3 regions of the Rhodobacter sp. 24-YEA-8 genome follow, and region 1 is predicted to be linked to each of the others. Evidence: riboswitches for the same ligand, from Rfam matches in the RefSeq annotation. Region 1 holds a riboswitch; each other region holds the start of a gene.
The links. A riboswitch is a leader RNA that binds a small molecule or an ion and turns the genes downstream of it on or off. The one in region 1 is predicted to bind cobalamin.
Positions count from the first base shown of each region.

Region 2: linked by a shared signal. The riboswitch ahead of BLW25_RS10945 (aromatic ring-hydroxylating oxygenase subunit alpha) and the one ahead of BLW25_RS14130 (DUF1636 domain-containing protein) in region 1 are both predicted to bind cobalamin.
Region 3: linked by a shared signal. The riboswitch ahead of BLW25_RS16890 (DUF1852 domain-containing protein) and the one ahead of BLW25_RS14130 (DUF1636 domain-containing protein) in region 1 are both predicted to bind cobalamin.

Region 1 is NZ_FNSK01000001.1:2,907,772-2,915,749, forward strand. Features, by position in the region: gene cobN (cobaltochelatase subunit CobN) at 1-833, opposite strand, end outside; gene cobW (cobalamin biosynthesis protein CobW) at 842-1,870, opposite strand; gene BLW25_RS14130 (DUF1636 domain-containing protein) at 1,872-2,222, opposite strand; cobalamin riboswitch at 2,330-2,536, opposite strand; gene cobO (cob(I)yrinic acid a,c-diamide adenosyltransferase) at 2,573-3,211, shown strand; gene BLW25_RS14140 (cobyric acid synthase) at 3,211-4,671, shown strand; gene BLW25_RS14145 (HPP family protein) at 4,707-5,864, shown strand; gene BLW25_RS14150 (flavin reductase family protein) at 5,868-6,503, shown strand; gene BLW25_RS14155 (flavin reductase family protein) at 6,576-7,082, shown strand; gene BLW25_RS14160 (hypothetical protein) at 7,101-7,589, opposite strand; gene BLW25_RS14165 (sulfotransferase) at 7,812-7,978, opposite strand, start outside.
Region 2 is NZ_FNSK01000001.1:2,251,208-2,259,185, reverse strand. Features, by position in the region: gene BLW25_RS10955 (DUF4159 domain-containing protein) at 1-519, shown strand, start outside; gene BLW25_RS10950 (hypothetical protein) at 528-2,642, shown strand; gene BLW25_RS10945 (aromatic ring-hydroxylating oxygenase subunit alpha) at 2,758-3,996, opposite strand; cobalamin riboswitch at 4,100-4,312, opposite strand; gene BLW25_RS10940 (CopD family protein) at 5,094-5,507, opposite strand; gene BLW25_RS10935 (2-hydroxyacid dehydrogenase) at 5,564-6,490, opposite strand; gene rodA (rod shape-determining protein RodA) at 6,633-7,772, opposite strand; gene mrdA (penicillin-binding protein 2) at 7,777-7,978, opposite strand, start outside.
Region 3 is NZ_FNSK01000002.1:77,680-85,657, forward strand. Features, by position in the region: gene BLW25_RS16880 (monovalent cation:proton antiporter-2 (CPA2) family protein) at 1-709, opposite strand, end outside; partial or broken gene BLW25_RS16885 (IS3 family transposase) at 973-2,120, shown strand; cobalamin riboswitch at 2,540-2,740, shown strand; gene BLW25_RS16890 (DUF1852 domain-containing protein) at 2,897-3,880, shown strand; gene BLW25_RS16895 (methionine synthase) at 3,904-4,932, shown strand; gene BLW25_RS16900 (helix-turn-helix domain-containing protein) at 4,976-6,421, opposite strand; gene aceB (malate synthase A) at 6,579-7,978, shown strand, end outside.

The sequences.
Region 1 (7,978 bases):
CCGGCGGCCTCCAGCGGTGAGCCACTGGCCGCGCGGGCGGAAAAGGCGGTGGCATTGACCAGCGCTTTGGGACCAAGCACCGGGAGGATCTCGCGCAGCCAGCGGGCAGCGGCCTCGTCCTTGAGGCTGGGAAGGAAAGCGCCGTATGCCCGAAAGCCTTCGGCTTCGAACGCCCGGATCAGGGCGTCGATGGCGGCGGTGTCGCCGGCGGCGGCCCAGGCACGGTAGAAAGGGATCAGGACAAGCGGCGCCCCCCCCTGCGGCAGGTCACGGAGCACGCCGGCCGACGGGTGCCAGAAGCCAAAGCCCGGCAGCGATTTCGCGCCGGGCACCGGCCCGGCATAGAGACCCGCCGCAAGCGCGAGCTGCGCAAGCGCGCCCTGGGCCGCGACCGCTCCGCCGGTATCGCACAGCGCGGAGAGGCGCCGCAGCGTGGCCACCGGCAAAGTCGAGGCGGCATCCAGCCCAGGGTCGGGGCGACCATCCGCCGGCAGGAGCGCCAGCGCGATCCCGCGTGATCTGGCCATGTTAGAGACCTGTTCGACGCCGTAGGCCCAGTAATTCACCCCGCCGATCAGCCGGATCAGCACGCCCTTTGCCCCGGTCAGCGTCTGCCCGATCCAGGTATCGACCGACAGCGGATGCGACAGCCGCGACAGGTTCGCCAGCCTGAGCGAGGGCAGCGTCTCGCGCCCCCGCTTCCACCCTGCCGCGAAAGCCCCGAGATCGCTGTCGGAAAACGACATCACCACCAGATCCCCGGGCGTCTGCCCGAGATCCTGCGGCGTGTCGGTCTCTTCCAGACCGTGGCTTTCGCGAAAGAGGACGTGCATCAGGCCCCTTATGCCCCCAGAGCGGCCCGAACGGCGGCCGCGTCGATATTGCCATGTTCCGCGATCACGACAAGCTGCGAGCGGCGGGGCTGGTTGCCCCAGGGCCGGTCGAACTGATGACGCACACGCGGGCCGACGGCCTGGATCAGAAGGCGCATCGGCTTGCCTTCGACCGCCACATGGCCTTTGACGCGCAGGATGTTCTGCGAGGCCGCCAGTGCCGAGACTTTCGCCGCAAGCGCCTCCGGGTTGGTGATTTCGGGCAGATCGACCACGATCGTGTCGAAATCGTCATGATCATGATCATCATGGCCATCGTGATGCGAGGGGCGCTCATTCAGGCTGTCCTCGGCGGCCGCACCGATCCCCAGCACGACACGCGCATCGATCACGCCTTCGGTCAAAGGCAGCATCGGCAGCGGGCGCGGCGCTTCGGCCTCGATCACGGCTTTTGCCTTTGCGATGCCGGCATCCCCTGCGAGATCGGCCTTGGACAAAAGCACGATATCGGCACAGGCGATCTGATCTTCGAAGACCTCGGAAAGCGGGGTCTCGTGATCGGCTTCAGCCGCGCCGGGCCGGGCTGGGTTCGGAGCGAAAAGACCGGCGGAGACTGCTTCGGCATCGGCCACCGCGACCACACCGTCGATGGTGATTTTCGAGCGCAAAGCCGGCCAGTCAAAGGCCTTCAGCAGCGGTTTCGGCAGCGCAAGGCCCGAGGTTTCGATCACGATATGATCGGGACGCGGCTCCATCGCCATCAGCTTCTCGATCGAGGGGATGAACTCGTCGGCAACGGTGCAGCAGATGCAGCCATTGGTGAGTTCGACAATCGAGCTTTCCGGGCAATTCGCATCGGCGCAGTCGCGGATCAGGTCACCATCGACACCGACATCGCCAAATTCATTCACCAGCACAGCGAGCCGCCGCCCGCCCGGGTTTTGCAGCAGGTGCCGGATCAGCGTGGTTTTCCCGGCGCCAAGAAAGCCGGTGATCACGGTGACGGGGGTTTTTTCCAGGGATTTGTCTGCGGACATGTCAAAGCTCCATCGGAGGGATACGGGCGATTGTGTTCTTGCGGATGACCTCGGGCCGCGCACGCCAGGGGACGATGCCATCGGGCGTCGCCGCAAAGGCGTGATACATGGTGACGAGGTCGTTCAGATGCAGATCGGGGTCGAGATGGCCCTGCACATAGGTCCAGCGGCCCGGGCCGCGAAACACCACGGCGCAGCCATTGGAACAGGCGGACAGGCATTCCTGGCGACGATGCGCCACGCCTCTGGCGGCCAGCGCCTCAGAGAGCCGCGCGCCATCGCGTATGGCCTCGGGGCTGCTGCCCGGCAATCTGCATGTGGTACAGACCACAAGCTCGGCTTCTCCGGCCATCTGCCCCTCCGGCATGGCTTTGGCTGCGCGGGGAACAGGTGGCGGGCGAAAGCACCACCAGACCCGCGGCTCACCCCGGCCGCCCGTTGCGAATGATGCGCGCCCCGAAGGGCCGCACCGACGCTGGCAGGTCTCCCGGCTTGCGGATTTCGGGGGATGCCCCCTGCGGGCGCCCTGCCTTCCCGGCGCGGTGCCAGTGGCGGTTGGGCGACCTTTCCGGTCACGGTCGCGGGGGCGGCTGCGCTTGGGCTTTCGGCCTGTCGCATTCCCTCTTCGCCTGCTGTATGGCAGGAACCAGCGATGGCCACAGCCAAGCCATCAGACCCACCGAATGTCAAGCGAGGCCAGGAATGACCGATGCTCCCGATCCCGCCGCAAATCCTGCGGAAGATGCTGCCCGCCACGCCGCAAAAAAGGCGAAGATCAAGGCCGCGCGCGACCGGATGATGGCGGAAAAGACCGGCGAGAAGGGGCTGATCATTGTCCATACCGGGCCGGGGAAGGGCAAAAGCTCCTCCGCCTTCGGGATGATCCTGCGCTGCATCGCGCATGAGATGCCCTGCGGCGTGGTGCAGTTCATCAAGGGCGCGATGTCGACCGGCGAACGCGATCTGATCCTGAAGAATTTCGGAGGTCTCTGCCAGTTCTACACGATGGGCGAAGGCTTTACCTGGGAGACCCAGGACCTGGAGCGGGATAAGGCCGCAGCGGCGCGCGCCTGGGAAAAGGCGAAAGAGCTGATCCGGGACGAGCGGAACCGCATGGTTCTGCTGGACGAGATCAATATCGCGCTGCGCTATGACTATCTTGATCTGGCCGAGGTGCTGGAGTTTCTGCGCGATGAGAAACCGCCGATGACCCATGTCGTGCTGACCGGGCGCAATGCAAAGCCGGAACTGGTGGAAATGGCCGATCTCGTGACGGAAATGGCGATGGTGAAACACCCGTTCCGCGCCGGAGTTAAGGCCCAGGCCGGGGTAGAGTTCTGATGTCGGGCCAGCCCCCTGGCCGGGCGCTGATGATCCAGGGCACCGGCTCGAATGTCGGCAAGTCGCTGCTGGTCGCCGGGCTTTGCCGGGTGGCGCGGCGGCGGGGGCTTTCGGTCCTGCCGTTCAAGCCACAAAACATGTCGAACAATGCCGCGGTGACGGTGGACGGGGGCGAGATTGGCCGGGCACAGGCATTGCAGGCCCTGGCCTGCGGGGTCGCACCACATAGCGATATGAACCCGGTCCTGCTGAAACCCGAGACCGATACCGGAGCCCAGGTCGTGGTGCAGGGGAAGCGCCTGACCTCGGTGCGCGCTAAGGATTACGCCGCCATGAAGCCGAAGATCGCCGGAGCGGTGCAGGAGAGCTTCCAGCGTCTGAAAGCCAGGGCCGATCTTGTGATTGTCGAGGGTGCAGGCAGCCCCGCCGAGGTCAATCTGCGCAGGAATGACATCGCCAATATGGGTTTCGCCCTGGCCGCCGATGTGCCGGTGGTCCTGGCAGGCGACATCGATCGCGGCGGCGTGATCGCGCAGATCGTCGGCACCCAGGCCGTGCTGGATGCGGCCGATAACGCGCAGATCGCGGGTTTTCTGGTCAACCGCTTTCGCGGCGATCCCTCATTGTTCGATGATGGCTACCGGCTGATCGCGGACCGGACCGGCTGGCGCGGTTTTGGCGTTCTGCCCTGGTTTCGCGATGCCCGGCTTTTGCCGGCAGAGGACGCGCTCGACCTTGCGGCCTCGGGCACCGGCCGGGTGAAAGTCGCCTGCCTGGCCCTCAGCCGGATCGCGAATTTCGACGATCTTGACCCGCTGAAACTCGAGCCGGATCTGACAGTTTCGATGATCCTTCCCGGTCAGGCGATCCCCGGTGATACCGATCTTGTGGTGATCCCTGGGTCGAAATCGACACGCGGAGATCTGGCGTTTCTGCGCGAACAGGGCTGGGATATCGACATTCTCGCGCATCGCCGGCGCGGCGGGCGGATCCTCGGGCTTTGCGGTGGCTATCAGATGCTGGGCCGCTCGGTCGCCGATCCCGATGGGATCGAAGGCGCGCCGGGGGTGACGCCGGGGCTTGGCCTTCTTGATGTGGAAACGGTGATGTCGGGCGACAAGCGGCTGGCGCGGGTCACGGCCCGCCATGCCGCCACCGGCCTCGATGTGACCGGCTATGAGATCCATATCGGACGGACCGAAGGCGCTGACCGCGCCCGCCCCTTTGCCTGTCTCGGCGACCAGCCGGAAGGCGCGCGTTCGCCCGATGGCAGGGTCGAGGGCAGCTATCTCCACGGGCTTTTCACCAGTGATGCCTTCCGCGCCGCCTGGCTGAAGGATTTCGGCATCACCGCGGGCGCAACCCGATACGGCGCCGAAGTGGAGCGCATCCTTGACCGCCTTGCCGATCATATGGAAACCCATCTCGATTGTGACGGGCTGCTTGCACTCGCCCGCTGATCGGGCAGAGTGACACGCCGCAACAGGAGGCCATCATGGGACCATATCTGCGCCGGACGCTGCGCCATGCCGGCCCCGCAATGGGCTTTACCGGCTGGACCGAAACCCTGCGCGCCACGGCAGGCATGTTTGTCGGCATGGTGGCGTTGATCCTGTTCCTCAGCCCCGACCCTGGCGCCTCGGCCTGGGGGCTGTTCGTCATTGCGCCCTTTGGTGCCAGCGCGGTGCTTTTATTCGCCCTGCCGAACAGCCCGCTGGCACAGCCCTGGTCGGCGGTGGTGGGGAATGCGGTCTCGGCCCTTATCGGCGTGGCGCTGGTTCTGACCATCGAGACGCCGGAGCTGCGGATCGTGCTGGCCCCGGCGCTGGCCGTGCTGGCGATGCATCTCTGTCGCGCCCTGCATCCGCCCGGGGGGGCGGTTGCGCTGGCGACAGTGCTGGCCCCGCACGCGGCGGCGGAGCTCGGCTTTTTCTATGTGCTGGTGCCGGTCGCGCTTGGCACGCTGGCGCTGGTGCCGGTGGCGGCGCTGGCGGCGGCGATGACCGGGCGGCGCTATCCGTTCCGTCAGCCTGCCACCGCCGCCCCCGGCCAGCCCGAGCCGCGCCCGCTTGACCGGCTCGGCGTTTCGCGCGCTGAACTCGCCGGGCTGCTGCAAGAGTTTCACCAGAGCGCCAATATCGGCGTTGAAGACCTCGCCCGGCTGATCTCGGCCGCCGAGCTGCTGGCCGCACGGCACCAGACCGAAGGCATCACCTGCGGCGAGATCATGTCGCGCAACCTTGTGACCGTTGGCCCTGAGACGCCCCTGACCGAGGTTGGCGCGATCTTTCGCGACCGGGGCTTTACCTCACTGCCGGTGGTGGCGGCGGATGGCAGCTATCTGGGCGTGATCTTCCAGATCCACCTGATCCGGCGCGGCGCCGAAGACGCCCGGCTGAGCGGCACCCGTTTCACTGCAAATCTTGCGCGGTTGCTGGGCGCTGCGGGCGGGCGTACCGTTCGGGCGCGGGAGGTGATGGATCCCCATGTGCCGACCCGCAGCCCCGGCACGCCGGTCCATGATCTGCTGCCGCTGCTGGCCGAGGGGCCGAATGACGCCGTGCCGGTGCTTGAAGGCGCACGTATCCTGGGCATCGTCACCCGCACTGATCTGATTGCTGCGCTGGCACATCAGTGCAAGGAAGAGGGCTGAGATTTGCATTTCGATCTGGAAAGTAACGCGGCAGGGATCGCTTATAAGCTGCTCGTCGCCACGGTCATGCCGCGCCCCATCGCCTGGGTGGTGACGAAATCCGCCGCCGGCGTGGTGAATATCGCGCCGTTCAGTTTTTTCAACGTGATGGGAGATGAGCCGCCCACCGTGGTACTGGGGATCAGCCCGGGCCGTGACGGCGGGCTGAAGCATTCGGCGCAGAACATCCTCGACAGCGGTGAATTCGTGGTGAACCTGGTGCCTTTCGCGCTGGCCGGGGCGATGAACCTGACCTCGATCGACGCGCCCGAAGGCGTGAGCGAGGCAGAGCTGGCCGGGCTGGAAGTGACGCCTTCGGTCAAAGTCGCACCGCCCCGGATAGCCGCGAGCCCCGTGGCGCTGGAATGCCGCCTCCTGCAGCGGGTAGCGACCGGGCCCCGGCAGACGCTGATTGTCGGCGAGGTGCTGTCGATCCATATCGAGGACCGTTTCGTGCTGGATGAGGCGCGCGGCCATGTCGACACGCCCGGGCTTGACCTCGTCGGGCGGTCTTTTGGTGCGGATTATGTGCGCACGCGCGATGTGTTCCGACTGGAGCGCCCGTTCTGGCAGGACCGCATTGCCAAAGACCCCGGCTGAGGCACGATTTTCGCTGGCATTTCCTGCCCGCTCAATGCAATAAATTTGTACTAACGTACAGGAGACCCATCAATGGACCCGGAACTGCGCAGATGTTTTGTCGAAGGCATGAGCCGGGCTGCGACCTTTGTCGCCGTCGCCACCACGGATGGAGAAGGCGGGCGCTTTGGCGTGACGATTTCCTCGCTGACCTCTGTTTCGGCGGATGGCGACCATCCCTCGCTGCTGGCCTGTATCCATCACCGCAGCTCGACCGCGACAGCGATCCTGAAAAACCGCGCCTTTTGCGCCAATCTGCTGCATGAAGGCCAGCACGAGATCGCCAATATCTTTGCCGGCCGCAGCGGTATGGCCGATCATGACGCGCGCTTCGACCAGGTGCCCTGGCAACCGGGCAGCCTTGGCCAGCCGAAAATCGCGGGGGCGACGGCGGTGTTTGAATGCCGCCTTGCCACCGCGCTTTACTGGGAAACCCATCATATCTTTGTCGGCCATGTCACCGGTGTGACCCTGTCGGAAGACCCCGCGACCCTGCTTTACGGCCAGCGCGCCTATCGCCGGGCGGTGGATATCAGCTGATCTGCCGGCCCGGGCCCATCAGCATTCCGGATAGCCGAGGCGGATCAGCTCTGCCCCGCTCACCCGGAGAGGGTTGTCGAGCCTGTAACGCGCCGTTTCCATGAACCAGCTGCGAAGTGGTTCGCGGTAATGCTGCGCCATGATCTGCGACCAATGGTCAAATTCCGGCTTTGGCAGCGGCTTGCCGTAAGAGCTCGGGCCATGAAAGCCAAAGCTCGCGCGGCGGTGGACGCAGATATTGTCGAGCCCGAGATACATCGTGCAGGCCGAATTGCAGGTGCCACGCAGCTCGACGCGGTCGCCGCTGGCCCGCAGGCGCTGAACCTCGCGTTCCCTGGTCGCGATCAGACCGCCCGGGTCGGCCCGCACCACCCTGATCGTGCCGATATGGGTGGGCCGCATCTGCGCCAGGGCCTTTCCCGGACTGAGCGGTGGTATTGCACCGCTGGCTATTGAAAAGCACAGGACAGCAAAGCCCGCCCGCACCCGGGTCGAGACACGTTTCATGACAAACCCCTTTCCACCTTAGCGGCGGGGTCATCTGAGTTTCCGACCCTCACCCATCGCGAAGATGAGCAAAGCAGAAGCGTGCTTAAGACGAGGTTTTCACAGCTGAGGCCGGAGGCATTCGAGTCATTAAAACAGGATCTTAATTCCCCGGATTTGCCATATTCCGCGCAGGCTATCGGTCTGGATCTGCCGCCCGCACTGGCCCCGATCAGGCATGGGTCAGCGTCGGATCAGGGCGGCAAGCGCGGCCTCGCCCGGAGCACAGGCCGCGATAAGACGCGCCCTCTCAGCGGGGGCAAGCCGGTCCGCGCGAGACGGGCGGTGCTCCGGCCGGGCTCCGGCCTCCCTCAGCCAGCCCGCCGGGGCCGATACATCCAGATACAAGG
Region 2 (7,978 bases), 660 kb from region 1:
GCCTATGCGAAACTGAACCAGTTTCTGCGCACCGGTGGCATGATCCTTTTCGACACGCGCGACGCCAATATCGCGGCCTTTGGTGGCGGCACACCGGAGGGCCAGGCGCTGCAACGGATCGCGGCCGGTCTGGATATCCCGGCGCTGGAGCCCGTGCCGGAAGACCATGTTCTGACCCGCACATTCTATCTGTTGCAAAGCTTTCCCGGTCGCTGGGCCGAGGGCACGATCTGGGTCGAGGCGGCCCCCGCTGACGCCGGTCAGGAAGAGGGCGTGCCGTTTCGCAACCTCAATGACGGGGTGACGCCGGTGGTGATCGGCGGCAATGACTGGGCGGCCGCCTGGGCCACCGATGAAAACGGCGTGCCGCTTTTGCCGGTGGGCCGGGGGGCGGCGGGCGAACAACAGCGCGAGCTGGCCTGGCGGTTCGGCGTCAATCTGATCATGCATGTGCTGACCGGCAATTATAAATCCGACCAGGTCCATGTGCCTGCGCTTCTTGAAAGGCTGGGCCAATGAACGGCGCGATGACGGCGCATCTGGTATTCGATCCGCTGGTGCCCTGGCCGCTTCTGTGGGCGCTCGGGGGGGTGACGCTTCTGATGCTGGCGCTGGCGCTCTGGCGCGGGCTTCCGGGCTGGTTCCTGCGCGGGCTTGGGCTGGCTGCGCTTCTGGCGGCGCTGGCCGGGCCGGGGCTGCAAAGCGAGGACCGGCAGAACCTTTCCGATATCGTGATCGTTCTGGTCGATGACAGCGCGAGCCAGAGCCTTGGGGCGCGGGCCGATCAGACGCGGCGCGCGCTGACGCGGGTGGAGGCCCAGGTCGCGGCGCTGGACAATACCGAGCTGCGGGTGAAACACATCACCGATGGCGCCGACAATACCGGGACCCTGGCGATGACCGCTATGTCGGCCGCTCTGGCCGAGGAACCCCGCGCCCGGGTGGCGGCGGTGATCCTGATCTCGGACGGGCGCGTGCATGACCTTGAGATGCGCCCAGATCTGCCCGCACCGTTCCATCTGCTGCTGACCGGCGAAGCGGCTGACTGGGACCGCCGCCTTGTGGTGCAGAATGCGCCGGCCTTCGCGATCATCGGCGAGGAATTCAAGCTGAAGCTCAGGGTCGAGGATCAGGGTCTTGTGCCGCCGGATGTGCCGCAATTCGCCGATCTGACCATCGCGGTCGATGCCGATGCGCCGCAGACCTATTCGGTGCCGGTGGGCGAAGATCTGGAACTGCCGGTGGTGCTGCCGCATGGCGGGCTGAATGTGCTGCAATTCGCCATCGACCCGACTCCGGGCGAGCTGACCGAGCGCAACAATACCGCCGTGGTGCAGATCAATGGCGTGCGCGACCGGCTGCGCGTATTGCTTGTTTCGGGCGAGCCACATGCCGGGGAACGCGTCTGGCGCAATTTGCTGAAATCGGATGCGAGCGTCGATCTCGTTCATTTCACCATTCTGCGCCCGCCAGAGAAACAGGATGGCGTTCCGGTGGATGAGCTTTCGCTGATCGCCTTTCCGACGCGCGAGTTGTTTATTGAAAAGATTGATGAATTTGACCTGATCATCTTTGACCGCTACCGGATGCGCGGCATTCTTCCGATGTCCTACATCGACAATGTCGTCCGTTATATCCGCGAGGGCGGCACGGTGCTGGTGGCCTCGGGGCCGGAATTCGGTGCGGTCGACAGCCTGTACCGCTCGCCCCTGGCCGAAGTGCTGCCGGTGGCGCCGACTGCTCAGGTTATCGAAGGCGGGTTCCGCCCGAAAATCACCGAACTCGGGCAGCGTCATCCGGTGACCGAAGGGCTCGACCGTTTTGCGCCTGAGGGAGAAAATGGCGAGCCGGGCTGGGGCCGCTGGTTCCGGGTGATGGAGGTCGAGAAGCTTTCCGGCCAGACCGTGATGGAGGGGCCGGATGGCGCGCCTTTGCTGGTGCTGGACCGGGTGGGTGATGGGCGGATCGCGGTCCTGACCTCGGATCATGCCTGGCTCTGGGGCCGCGGTTATGAGGGCGGCGGGCCGCAGCTGGAACTGTTGCGCCGGCTGGCGCATTGGATGCTGAAAGAGCCGGATCTTGAAGAAGAGGCGCTGACGGCGACCGCCAAAGGCAATGAACTGACCATCACGCGGCGCACGGTGTCCGAGGATCCGCCAGGGCCGCTGATTGTCACCGCGCAGGACAGCGCAGAGGAGGGAGAGGCCGCGAATCCGGTGCTCCTCGATATGATCCGGGTGGCACCGGGCAAGTATCAGGTGGTCTGGCAGGCGCCCGAGGCCGGGCTTTACCGGCTGGAACAGGGCGATCTGACACGGGTGATCGGCGTCGGCCCGGCCAGCCCGCGTGAATTCGTCGAGACCATTGCCTCGGGCGATGCGGTGGTTGCACCGAAGGTCTCCGGCGCGGCGGCCTATGGATCGGTGACCCGGCTGGAACCCGGACTGCCGGACCTGCGTCAGGTGGCCGAGGGGCGGCCGGTGACGGGGCGCGGCTGGATCGGTATCACCCCGCGCGAGGCCTGGATGACCAATGAGGTGCGGCTGGCGGTCTTGCTGCCGGGCTGGGCCTGGCTTGTGCTGACCGCCGGGCTGGCCATCGCTGCCTGGCTCATCGAGGGCCGCCGGGGCGCGAAACGCTGAGGGGGGGCGGGCTGCTGGATACCCTTTCCCCCTGTTTGCTGCCGGGGAGGCGGTGGCCCGTTTCTGGCAAGCAGAACGAGGCCCAAGCAGAGCCGGGGCCTCGTTTTGTCAGGTGTCAGGCGCGGCTGATCTCGTCGAGATACCAGGTGATATAGCGCAGTTCGTTATATTCCATCGGTGCGATGGGACCAGGCTCGAAATAATGCGATTTCACGCCGCGCGCAGTGTGTTCGATGATCTTCTTGTCTTCCTCGGTGGTGACTTTCCACAGCCAGGTGAGGCGATCCAGATCGTAATCGACGCCTTCCTCGGCGCCTTCCTTCACCAGCCAGATCAGCTCCATCTCGCAGCTGTCATGCGTTTTGGGGATGAAGCGGTAGATCATGCCGTGATCGGGATAGCAGACGAGGAAAGTTGTGCCGCCGAGATGGATCGAGGTCACGCCGCCATCATAATCGGTGAAACGCCCCATCAAAGGTGCGAGGGGGGAGCCATCCTCGGACCCGGTCGAGGCGCCCTCGTAAAGCGCATAGCGGAAGACATCGACCGCTTCGCCACCCCGGGATGAATTCTGCCAATGATTGCCCGACAGTACGGAGAGCCCGAGTGCACAGCTCTTTTCCTCCATCGCGGCATTGAGACCGGCGATCACTTCGGGCGGCTGTTCCAGCGCATGGGTCTGCGAATATTCCGGATGCGCCGGGCCGCAGTGATAGCATTCGACATAATTCTCGACCGCGAGCTTCCAGTTCGCGGCAATCGGATAGGTCTCGCGATGGGCGACCTTTGCCGCGCCCCAGCCATATTGGCCGATACTGGCGTGCAGGGATTGCTCCACTTGCGTGAAATCCAGCGGGTCTTTCGCGAAGGAGATGAAGACCAGCCCCTCGACCACCTTCACATGCACTTTTTTCAGCGCATGGGCGGCGCGGTCGAAATCCTTCGGCATCAGCCGGGCCGCGCGCAACGCGCCGTCCAGCGTATAGGTCCAGGCGTGATAGGGGCAGACGAACATCTTCGCATTGCCCTTGTCTTTGGTGCAGACCTCGGCGCCGCGATGGCGGCAGGAATTCAGGAGCCCATGCACCTCGCCCTGCATGTCGCGTGTCAGGATGACCTGTTCATCGCCAAGTCGGAACAGCTCGAAATCGCCGGGATTCGGGATCACGCTTTCATGGGCCAGGCAGTGCCAGTGGCGGCGGAACACCCGCTCCATATCGCGGGCAAAGACAGTCGGATCCATGTAGAAATCCCGCACGAGGCCATGGCCCGGGCGGTGATCCGCGATCAGCCGCGAAATGGCGTCGGGCCTTTGGTCCGGGGTGGAAAAACTATCGTCGTGAAGCGCGCCCAATCTGGCCTCCTGCTGGTTTGTTTGCTGCCCCGGGTGACCGGAGACGCCGGGCTCCGGTCCGGTGCGGACCTGCCAAAGCGCTCCTGACTGCCCGCCGCAGCCACGCTGATTTCCGCCTCAGGGCTGGTTTCCGGACATCAGGCCTGTCCCCTTTCGCGAACAGAAATGGCACCTTCCCGGCTGCTCCTCCAGCCAGTGGGTCCCGTCATGCAGCGAAGCGCCGCACCCGTTGCGGGGGCAGCGCCGGCATCGGCCCGGCTTCCCAATTCTCCTTCATACCTCCCGATATGGTGGCACCCTGATCTGAGGCGATCAGAGCAGGCGCTATGTGAAAAACTGTCCTGTCTGCGGCAAATTATGTCGAAATTGATCGGGGGCCCGGAATGTGATGCGTTTCAGGCTGCGGCCCGCGCTCCGTCGCCCGGCTGAGGGCGGGACTGTGCGCGAAACTAGGGCAAAAAGTGCTTCCGCTCATGGCTGATCACAACCAGGGCAAAGCGGGTCCTGGCGCGCTGCCCTGCGATCAGTGCTGTGACGAGGCCTCTGCCTTTCTCTTCGGGCCCCGAGGCGGGCGGACCCGGCTGCAGGCGGTCGGGTGGCGTCGCGCGCGCCCGGGCAGCACCAGCGCGACGTTTTGCGCCGCCGTCAGACCGGGAAACAGCCGAACGTTTGTAAAGGCAAAGCAGACGCGAAGGGCAGGACTGCGGCCCGGACAGGGGAGCGCGACATGGACCGCCGCCCCCGCCTGGGCGGCCAGCGCATGGACGAGGCGCCTGGGCCGTTGGCCCGTCACTGCGTGGTGACGCCGAGATCAAAGGCAGGATCGGGCAGGGCGCCACCAGGGGCATCGGGGGCAAGGGTATCCGCGCAGCCAGAGGTCGCCGGTGGTGCGATATTGTCCATTCATCCTCTGACCCGTCAAACCCGACAGTTGAGCCGGAAAGCAGCGACAGTTCCCTGCCTTGCGGGGCCGGTCTTTCCTATGACCGGGATTGGCGGGTCTCAGAGCGGCCTCTTCCGCCTGTTGCGGACGCGCTGGCTGTCCTGTTCCCTGCCATTTCCCCTGGCCGGCGTGACATGGGCCAATGGGCCCTGGGTCAGAAGGGCTTTACCACCACGGCCCAGAGGATGGCGATTACGGCAAAGACGCTGATTTCGTTAAAGATCCGCAGGAACAGGTCGCTCTCGCGGAATTCGCCGCGCCGCGCGCGCCAGACCATGCGGCCGGTCCAGATGTAATGGATCACCAGAAGCGCGACGAGGCTCAGCTTCAGATGCAGCCAGGGGTCAAACCCCCACCAGCCGAAAGCCAGCCAGAGCCCGGTCGCAATGGCGATCACCATCAGCCCGGCCGAAAACCGATAGAGCCGCAGGGTCAGATCCCCGAGCGGTCCGAAAGCGCCAAGGCTGGCCCATTCGCGCTTCCAGTAGATCAATGCGCGCGGCACCGCGAAGATCGAGGTCATCCAGCCCATCACGGCCAGAATGTGAATGATTTTGATCCAGTCCATCGGCTCAGGTGGCAGATTTCCCCCTCTTTGTTCAAGGGAGAAACTGTCGCAGGGCCTCAGTAGCCCCGGGTTCGGTCCACCAGATGGAGGAGGGGCTCGCCCGTTTCCGCGCGGCGGATGTTTTCGGCAATCACCTGTGAGGCGGTCACCGCGCGCGTATCGGCGGCGACATGAGGGGTGATGGTGACCTTTGGATGCGCCCAGAACGGGTGGTCCTGCGGCAGGGGTTCGATCCGGAAGACATCCAGCGTGGCATGCGAGATCTGGCCGCCATCAAGCGCCGCGATCAGCGCGGCATCGTCAATCAGCGGGCCACGGCCGGGATTGATCACCACGGCGCCCGGGGCCGTCATCGCAAGCGTGTCTGCATTGAGGATATTCTGCGTGTCCGGCGTGTTGGGCAGCAGGGTGATGACGATCTGCGCATCGCGCAACGCCTCCTGCAAGCCGGCCTCACCATGAAAGGTTGCGAGGCCCGGGATGGATTTCGGGCTGCGGCTCCAGCCTTTGACCGGGAAATTCAGCGCCTGAAGCGCGCGGGCACATGCAAGGCCCAGTTCGCCCAGGCCAAGGAAGGTGACCGGGCGCTGGCGGGCGATGGGCGGGCAGGCGTGATCCCAGATATGGCCGGGATTGATGATATGTCGGTCCATGCCGAGATGATGACGCAACACATGGCCGGTGACATATTCCACCATGCTCTCGGTCAGGCCCGGATCGACCATCCGGGTCAGCGGCTGTGTGAGACTTTGATTGCCCACGATGCGCTCGACCCCGGCCCAGAGCGACATGACCGCTTTAGCGCGGGTGAAGGGCGCGAAATCCTGCAAAGGCGAGGTGGGCGCATAAAGGATATAGTCGATCGCTGCAGGGGCGGGCGCCTCGGTGACGATATCGGCGCTGATACCGGCCGCCTCAAGTGCTGCGGGCAGGAAGGGTTCATATTCATCCCAGCCGGGAGCGGAAAAGAAGATCTGTGTCATGGCCGCGAGCCTGCGTCGCGCTGCCCGATTTGTCCAGAGGGGGCGCCCCTTCGGGGCGCTTTGCGCGTGCCGCGCGGCGCGTATTCACGTCAGGGAAAAGCCGGTTTCTCCCTGATCCGGATACCTGAGGTCTGGCTGCCCTTCAGCGCGGCCGGTGGACATGGGCGCTTTGCATCAACCCAAAGCCCACAAGGATCACCAGCATGGCCGAGCCGCCATAGGACATCAGCGGCAGCGGCACGCCGACCACCGGCGCCATTCCCATCACCATCGACAGATTCACCGCGATATAGAAGAAGAAGTTGGCGGCGACCCCGATGATCAGCAAGGACGAGAACCGGTCGCGGTTTTGCAGCGCCGAGATCATGCAGAACCCGATGATCAGCGCATAAAGCACCAGGAGCGAGAAGGCCCCGACAAAGCCGAATTCTTCGGCCAGCGGCGCGAAGATGAAGTCGGTCTGCTTTTCGGGCAGGTAGTTCAGCCGCGACTGGGTTCCCTGCATGAACCCTTTGCCCGACCAGCCACCGGAGCCCAGCGAGATCTTGGCCTGCATGATATTATAGCCCGCTCCCAGCGGATCGGCGGAAGGGTCGAGGAAAGTGTCGATCCGGCGGAACTGATAATCATGCAGGAGTTGCCAGTCGGTGCCGCGGCTCTGGAAGATCGCGGCCACTGCACCGACGACCATCGCGATCACGGCGGCGAAATACCAGTAGCTGACGCCTGCCGCGAACATCACCGCCGCCCCCGCCATCAGAAGCATCAGCGAGGTGCCAAGGTTTGGCTGCATCAGCACCAGCACCGTCGGCGCGCAGGTCAGCAGCACGGGGAACAGCACCCAGAGCGGCCGGGACACTTTGCGGATATCGAGCCAGTCATAATAGGCCGCCAGCATCAGAACGAGGCTGAACTTCATCATCTCGGAGGGCTGGAGCCGCAACGGCCCGATATCGATCCAGCGTTGCGCACCCATCCCGATCACGCCGTAAAGATCGACGATGATCAAAAGCACGAAAGAGGTCAGATAGGCGATCCCCGCCATCGAGCGCCAGAACCAGACCGGCACCATGGCGACCATGAACATCAATACCATGCCCACGGCGAACACCTGGGCCTGACGCCGGGCCCAGAGATTGAAATCTCCGCCCGCCACCGACCAGAGCATGAGGATACCCACCGCCGAGACCGCGGAGACCAGCACGATCACCTGCCAGTTCAGGTAAAGCACCTTGCGGATGCCGGTCGGGGCCTGTTTCAGGCGGTTCTCGAAAAATGCCATTGGCTCAGGCCTGATCGGAAGTGGTGAGGGCGCCGGTCTCGGGGTCGCGCAGCGGCAGGTCTTTCAGCATCGATTCGATCCGGCCGCGCTGGTCGGAAGGGTAGGCGGCGAGGGGAGGGCGGCCTCCGGCAAGGGCCGAAAGGATCACATCGCGCGCAACCGGCGCCGCGACGGTCGAGCCACCGCCGCCATGTTCGATGATCACC
Region 3 (7,978 bases), on a different contig from region 1:
CCGCCGTCATCACATCCCGCCCGCCAAACCGTGCCAGAAACCCAAACATCGGATCCAGGAGATAGCGCCCGGCCAGAACCAGCACCACGATACAGCCAAGCCCGGCCCCGATGTTCTGCACCCGGTCCATCATCGTGGATTCCTCGGCGCCAGGTGCAATAAAGGCGACGATTGCCAGCAGCGGCACGATGGCGAGATCCTCGAGCAGGAGGATCGAAATGATCCGCCGCCCGGCCGGGGTCTCCATCTGCCGCCGCTCCGACAGCATCTGCATGACGACCGCGGTCGAGGTCAGCACAAAGCCGGTGCCCGCCACAAAGCTCGCCGAGGCCGGATAGCCAAGCGCCAGCCCGACACAGGTCAGCACCGCGATAGCCCCGACCACCTGGATCAGCCCCAGCCCGAAAATCTCGCCGCGCATCGACCAGAGCCGCGACGGCTGCATTTCGAGCCCGATCACAAACAGAAAGAGCACTACGCCGAGTTCGGCGACATGGATGACCGCCTCGGCATCCTCGATCACCTTCAGACCGAATGGCCCGATCAGAAGGCCCGCTGCGAGAAAACCCAGGACCGAGCCAAGCCCGAGCCGCCTGAACAACGGCACCGCGATCACCGCCGCGGCCAGAAGAATGACAATGGTGGTCAGATCGACCCCGCCGCCGTGAAGCGCAGCCACTTCGGCCGCCCCCGCGCCCTGTTCCGCCATCTGCGGTTCTCCTGTTGCAATCGTAAGCCGTGCCACAACCATTCGGGCAACGGATCACATACCCGTGACCGGAGAAATGTTAGCTGTATTCCAGAGACACGGCGAGAAAGATTTCATCGGTGCCGCGCGGAGCATCGCAAATGTGTCTGAAGATGCCGTAAACGGTCGTGTTGTCGCGCCAGGTGAGCTACTCCCTGGAAATCGGACAGTGACGGAAGCTACGATCTGACGTTTGCTGGTCTCCACGGACGAGGAGATCAGGCATGCGAAAACGCAGGAACCATGACGCGGGCTTCAAGGCGCGCGTGGCACTTGAGGCCATCAAGGGCGAGCGCACTGTGTCGGAGTTGGCGGCCGAATACGGCGTGCATCCGACGATGATCCATCAATGGAAGAAATCGCTGCTCGACGGGGCTGCGGACATCTTCGAGCGCGGCGGCAAGAAGCCCGCGACGGAGGTGGATGAAGAGACGGTCCGGTCATTGCACGCCAAGATCGGGGAGCTGGCTGTCGCCAACGATTTTTTGTCACGAAAGCTCAAGCCGTGGAGCGGAAAGTGAGGCGTGGGATGATCGAACGGGACCACCCTGCACTGTCGATCGGGGCGCAGTGCCGCCTGCTGTCGATCTCGCGCTCGTCGTTCTGCCACGAGCCGGCTGGAGAGACTGATCAGAACCTCGGCCTGATGCAGCTGATCGACCGGCAGTTCATGGATACGCCCTTCTACGGCGTCCGGCAGATGACCTGGCATCTGCAAAACGAGGGGCACGGCGTGAACCAGAAGCGCATCCGGCGGCTGATGCGGCTCATGCGTTTGATGCCGATTTACCAGAAGCCCAACACCAGCAAGCCGAGAAAGGGCCACAAGACCTATCCCTACCTGCTGGGCGGGCTGCGGGTCGATCGCCCCGGTCAGGTCTGGTGCGCCGACATTACCTATCTCCCGATGCGGCGGGGGTTTCTGTATCTGGTCGCCATCATGGACTGGTTCACGCGCAAAGTTCTGGCCTGGCGCATATCGAACACCCTGGAAGCGGACTTCTGCGTCGAGGCGTTGAACGAGGCCATCCACCGGTTCGGCGCGCCCACAATCATGAACACTGACCAAGGCAGCCAGTTCACGTCCTTCGCTTGGACAGATCGGCTGAAACGCGTCGGAACCCGCATCTCGATGGACGGCAAGGGGCGGTGCATCGACAATGTCTTCATCGAGCGCCTGTGGCGGTCCCTGAAATACGAATGCGTCTATCTGCATGCCTGGGAGACCGGGTCTCAGGCAAAGGCCGCAATCGGATCCTGGGTCAGCTTCTATAACCATCGGCGGCCACACACTGCCCATGGCGGGTTGCCCCCCGCCGTGGTCTACTTCAACAGCATCGAAACCGACCGGCAGGCACAGGCAGTAGCTTAAACATCCTCGAAAACTGTCCAAGCATCGGGGAGTAGCTCAAGGTGCTGTGGCCGCACATATCCATCCCGCGTGACAGCCAGATCGCAGGACTATGCAAGGCGCGATGGCCATATAGGCTGAAACCGGACGGCCAGGCAGCCTGTTTCAGGTGATGCACCCGGGGCGTTGCGAGATTTCGCCAACCGGATTGCGCCAGCTTTGAAAAAGACCGGCTAAATATAGGCCGGAACGGTGCAAATCCATATGAATTCGGTCAGATTCACCTGGCGCGCAGAAGCACCTTCCGGCACAGGTCCAGCTGCAAGGGGGATTTCGAGAAAATTCGTCTGAGCCTGATCTCTTACACTACCGGTTTCGCTCATGATATTCATGAATATAATCTGCCTTTGAAATCGTTGACATTCCCTGGCTCCCAAAGGATTTTATCACTTGATTCAGGTGCCGGGGGAAGCCCCGGTTAAAAGGGAATCCGGTAAGGCCAGTGCCAAATCCGGAGCTGCCCCCGCAACTGTGAGCGGCGAGCCTGTCCGAAAAGCCACTGGCGCATATGCTGCGCCGGGAAGGCCGGACAAGGTTACGACCCGCAAGTCAGGAAACCTGCCTGGATTGATCACCTGTTCCGGCCGCGGTGGGCGTGTCGGGAGCGGCCGTTCCGCAAAGGTGACTGCAAAGGCCCGTGTGACATCTGTCGCCCGGGGCCGGCTTCGCGACATCCGTCGCGGAGTGTCTGTGGTTTTACGGCCTGTCTTTTCAGGCCGCTCAGAAGGCATGTCACAATGACAGAAGGTTTCACTTTCAGGGTTACGAAGATTGGCTTCGACGAGAATTACATTCCCGCCGAAAATACGCGCATCACCACCAATTTTGCCAATCTTGCCAGAGGGGAACATCGCCGGGAGAATTTGCGAAACACTCTGGCGATGATCACTAACCGGTTCAATTCTCTGGCGGGTTGGGACAACCCTGAAGGTGACCGGTATTCCGTCGGGGTTGAGATCATATCTGTCGACATGGATATGGGGGATGCCGAAACTGCGGGCGTTTTCCCGATTATTGAGATTTTGAAGACAAAAATCCTTGATCACAAGAGCCGTAAGGTCATTGATGGGGCCGCGGGGAATAATTTCTCTTCATATGTACGGGACTATGATTTCAGCATAGCGCTCCCCGAGTATAATAAAGGGAGATCCGTTTTCGCCGCGCCAGAAGGTTTTGGAAACCTGCATGGAAATCTGTTCAGGAGTTTCGTTAAATCTGAGGTATATCGTCAGAATTTCAGCAAAACACCTGTGATATGTCTCAGTGTGTCAAGCAACAGAACCTATATTCGAACCGATATCACTCATCCTATTCTTGGTGCTGAATACAGGCAGGATGAAGCATCTCTGACCGACAGATATTTTGCAAAAATGGGAATGAAGGTTCGCTGTTTCATGCCGCCGGGCGCCGTAGCCCCCCTGGCATTTTATTTCATGGGGGATCTTCTGGCTGATTATACAAATCTGGAAATGATCAGTGCCATCAGCACGATGGAGACATTCCAGAAGATCTATCGCCCGGAAATCTACAACGCCAATGCCGCCGCGGGCAGCTGCTATCACCCAAGCCTGAAACATCAGGACTATTCTCTGACGCGGATTGTCTATGACCGCGAAGAGCGCAGTCGTCTGGCGCTGGAGCAGGCCAGGTTCGCGGAAGAGCATTTTATCAGGCCGCATCAGGCCAGGCTTTCGCAATGGTCAGCCAGTTTCGCGCTTTGACAGAATAAAAAAGGTCCCCCACTATGAATAAACTTCTTCCCACCGCCACTGCCGGCAGCCTTCCCAAACCGTCCTGGCTGGCCGAGCCCGAGAAACTCTGGTCGCCCTGGAAACTGGAAGGGGAAACACTTGCTGAAGGCAGGCAGGATGCGTTGCGCCTTGCGCTGGACGATCAGCAGCAGTCGGGCATCGACATTGTGAGCGATGGCGAACAGACCCGCCAGCATTTCGTCACCACGTTCATCGAACATCTTGAAGGCGTTGACTTTGAGAAACGAGAAACCGTAAGGATCCGGGATCGTTATGATGCCAGCGTGCCGACCGTCACCGGTGCCGTGGCGCGCAGCAGACCGGTTTTTGTCGAGGATGCAAAATTCCTGCGGCAGCAGACAAAACAGCCGATCAAATGGGCGCTGCCCGGCCCCATGACCATGATCGACACGCTCTATGATGCTCATTACAAAAGCCGGGAAAAGCTTGCCTGGGAGTTTGCAACAATCCTGAATCAGGAGGCGCGCGAACTGGAAGCCGCAGGCGTCGATATCATCCAGTTTGATGAGCCCGCCTTCAACGTGTTTTTCGATGAGGTCAATGACTGGGGGATTTCTGCACTGGAGCGGGCAGTTGAAGGTCTGAAATGCCAGACCGCAGTTCATATCTGCTATGGTTACGGCATCAAAGCCAATACGGACTGGAAGAAGACACTCGGCACCGAATGGCGTCAATATGAAAAGATCTTCCCGAAGCTGCAGGCGTCAAGCATCGATATGATTTCGCTTGAATGCCATAATTCGCATGTGCCGATGGATCTGATTGAACTGATCCGGGGCAAGAAGGTGATGGTTGGTGCCATCGATGTGGCTTCCGAACGGGTCGAGACGCCGGAGGAAGTGGCCAATACGCTGCGCAAAGCGCTGCAATTCGTAGATGCCGAAAATCTTTGCCCCTGCACCAATTGCGGCATGGCACCGCTGCCGCGCCATATCGCAAGGGCAAAGTTGCAGGCTCTGGGTGCCGGTGCCGAGATTATCCGCAAAGAACTGCAGGCATAATCAGATCGCATCGCCATGCCGCCGGAGAAACGCCGGCGGCATGTTACTCTTCCCCAAAGCGGTAGATCGCGAGGCTTCTTTCGCGTTCATTCACCGCAAGCGGCCGGTTGATCGGCGCGTGAGCGCGGGCGGCGCAGTCGCGACGTTCGCAAAGATAGCAGTTCAGCCCGATCTCGACCGGTTTCGATCTGACAAGGTCGATTCCGTCCGCATAGATCAGGCGCGGCGCATAGGCGGTATCGCAGCCAAGCCCGATCGCAAGCCGCTGCGCCGGTTGCCCCTGCATGCCGCCCGCGCGGGTCACGGTGCGCGCAACCGAAAAATAACTCGCGCCTTCGGGCATGCGGATCAGCTGTGTCTGTACCTGATCGGGCGTCTCGAAAGCGCCATGGATGTTCCAGAGCGGGCAGGTGCCACCAAAGCGCGAGAAGGGGAACCGCCCCGCCGAAAAGCGCTTTGAGATATTTCCCGCCCGGTCCACCCGCACGAAGAAGAACGGGATGCCCCGCGCACCCTCGCGTTGCAGCGTCGACATACGATGCGCGGTCTGCTCGAAACTGGTGCCAAAGCGGTGGGACAGCAATTCGACATCATAGCGCGTTGTTTCACAGGCGCCGAGGAAACGCCCATAGGGCATCACCAGGGCTGCGGCGAAGTAATTGGCAAGGCTGACGCGCATCAGGGTGAAAGCCGACGGAGCGGTCAGTCCGGCCTCCTCCACCAGCCGCGCGATCAGCGGCTCCTGCTCCAGGCGCGCCAGCAGAACGCCGATCTGAAAGCGCCGGCTCGACTGGCGCAACAGCTCAGAGAGCATCAGCTCCTTGCGATGCAGGTCAAAGCGCCTGAGATGCCCCCCCATCACATCTGCCGGCAGGATACGCGTGCGGATGCCATGCGCCGAAAGCCGGGCCGAGAGGGCCACATGCGGCTCGCTGCGATGGAGCTGCAATTCCGCCGCCAGCGACTCGGCGGCGCGGTCGAGCGCATCGACATGATTGCCGCGGGCGTAGAACCAGGCCCGTACTGCCTCGGCCGGGCGCGAACTTTCCGAAAGGACCTCGACCTTGTCGCGATCGGTCAGCGGGTTGTCATCCGCCATCGGGCGCAGGACGGCCTCGCGGTGGCGGTCATGCAGCTGCACAAAGGCCCGTGCGAGCCGGGGTGAGGCCTGGAGAATGGCCTCGATCTCGACCTTCGGGATCTGCCCGGCCCCAAGCAGCGGATCTTTCAGCGCTGCGTTGAAATCTGCGGCCAGCTGCGCGTCACTGGCCGGGGCAAGTTCCGAGATGTTCAGATCGTAGATTGCCGCGAGTTTCATCAGAAACTGTGCCGAGGCGGGACGCTGATCAGCCTCGATCAGGGTGATGTAGCTTGCCGAAACGCCAAGCTCGGTTGCCATCTGCGCCTGGGTCAGCCCCAGCGATTGCCGCAGCACCTTCAGACGCTGTCCGATGATCAGCTTTTCGCCCCGTTTGCCCTCGCCTGTCATGTCATTCCTCGCATCCCGCTTGTGACAAACCTTACAGATCTTGCAAGGGTAATGTGACAAGACTTACATCATTACCCTTTTATTTCAGGTAGATAATGCACATGCGGCATAACATTACCATAGTGACTTTACGCCAGAGTCACATCGGAGAATCGTTATGCCGCTCGACCGTCCGCCCCATAGCCTGCCGCCCGTGATCCTGCGGGAAGTTCCTGGCGCCGACCGGGTTCTGACGCCTGACGCGCTGGCATTCCTCGCCGGGCTGCATCGCGCATTTTCTGGTCAGATCGACGCGCTTCTGGCCGCGCGGCGCGCGCGTCAGCACAGTTATGATCTGGGCATGCTGCCGGAATACCTGACCGAGACGAAAGACATTCGTCAGGGGATCTGGGAGGCGGCTCCGGTGCCCCGGGAGCTGATGGACCGGCGGGTCGAGATCACCGGCCCGGCGGATCGCGTGACGATGATCACCGCGCTGAATTCCGGTGCGAAGGTCTTCATGGCCGATCTGGAAGATGCAAGCGCGCCGCGCTTCGACACCATGATCCAGGGGCAGGTGAACCTGCTCGATTACCGCGATCACGCGCTTCGCTGCACCGATCCGAAATCCGGCGAGACCCGCGAAGTCAAAGATGATCCGGCACTGTTGATCCTGCGGCCGCGCGGGCTGCATCTCATCGAGGCAAATCTGCTGATCGACGGGCGGCCGATCCCGGCGGCGCTGTTCGATTTCGGGCTGCATATCTTCCATTCCGGCAAGGCGCTCGCCGCTGACGGGCGCGGTCCGTTCTATTACCTGCCAAAGCTGGAAAACCACCGCGAGGCGCGGCTTTGGAATGCGATCTTCCTTCACGCGCAGGAAGCAATCGATCTGGCGCCTGGCACCATCAAGGCGACCGTGCTGATCGAGACGCTGCGCGCCGCCTTTGAGATGGATGAGATTATCTGGGAACTGCGCGACCATATCGCCGGGCTGAACTGCGGCCGTTGGGATTATATATTCAGCTATATCAAGACATTGCGCGCGCATCCCGACTATGTCTTGCCTGATCGGGCCGAGGTGACGATGGACCGCGCCTTCCTTGCGACCTATGCGGCGCGGCTGGTCAAGATCTGCCATCGGCGCGGCATCCATGCGATGGGCGGCATGTCCGCCATGGTGCCAGGGCGCGACAACCGGGAGGTGACAGAGGCCGCGCTTGCCCGTGTCCGTGCCGATAAAGAGCGCGAGGTGAACCTGGGTCATGACGGCACATGGGTGGCGCATCCGGATCTCGTGCCGGTTGCGCTGGAAGTGTTCGACGCCGCAATGCCTGGCCCGAACCAGATCCGCCGCCCGCGGCAGGATTACCGGATCGACCCCGCAATGCTGCTGAAACCGCATGACGGACGGGTGAGCGAGGCCGGCCTGCGCGGCAATATCGCGGTCGCGATCGAATATCTGGCGCAATGGTTGCAAGGCCGTGGGGCTGTGGCGATCAACGGGATGCTGGAAGATGCCGCCACGGCCGAGATCGCGCGGATGCAGCTCTGGCAATGGCTGCGCCACGGGGCCGA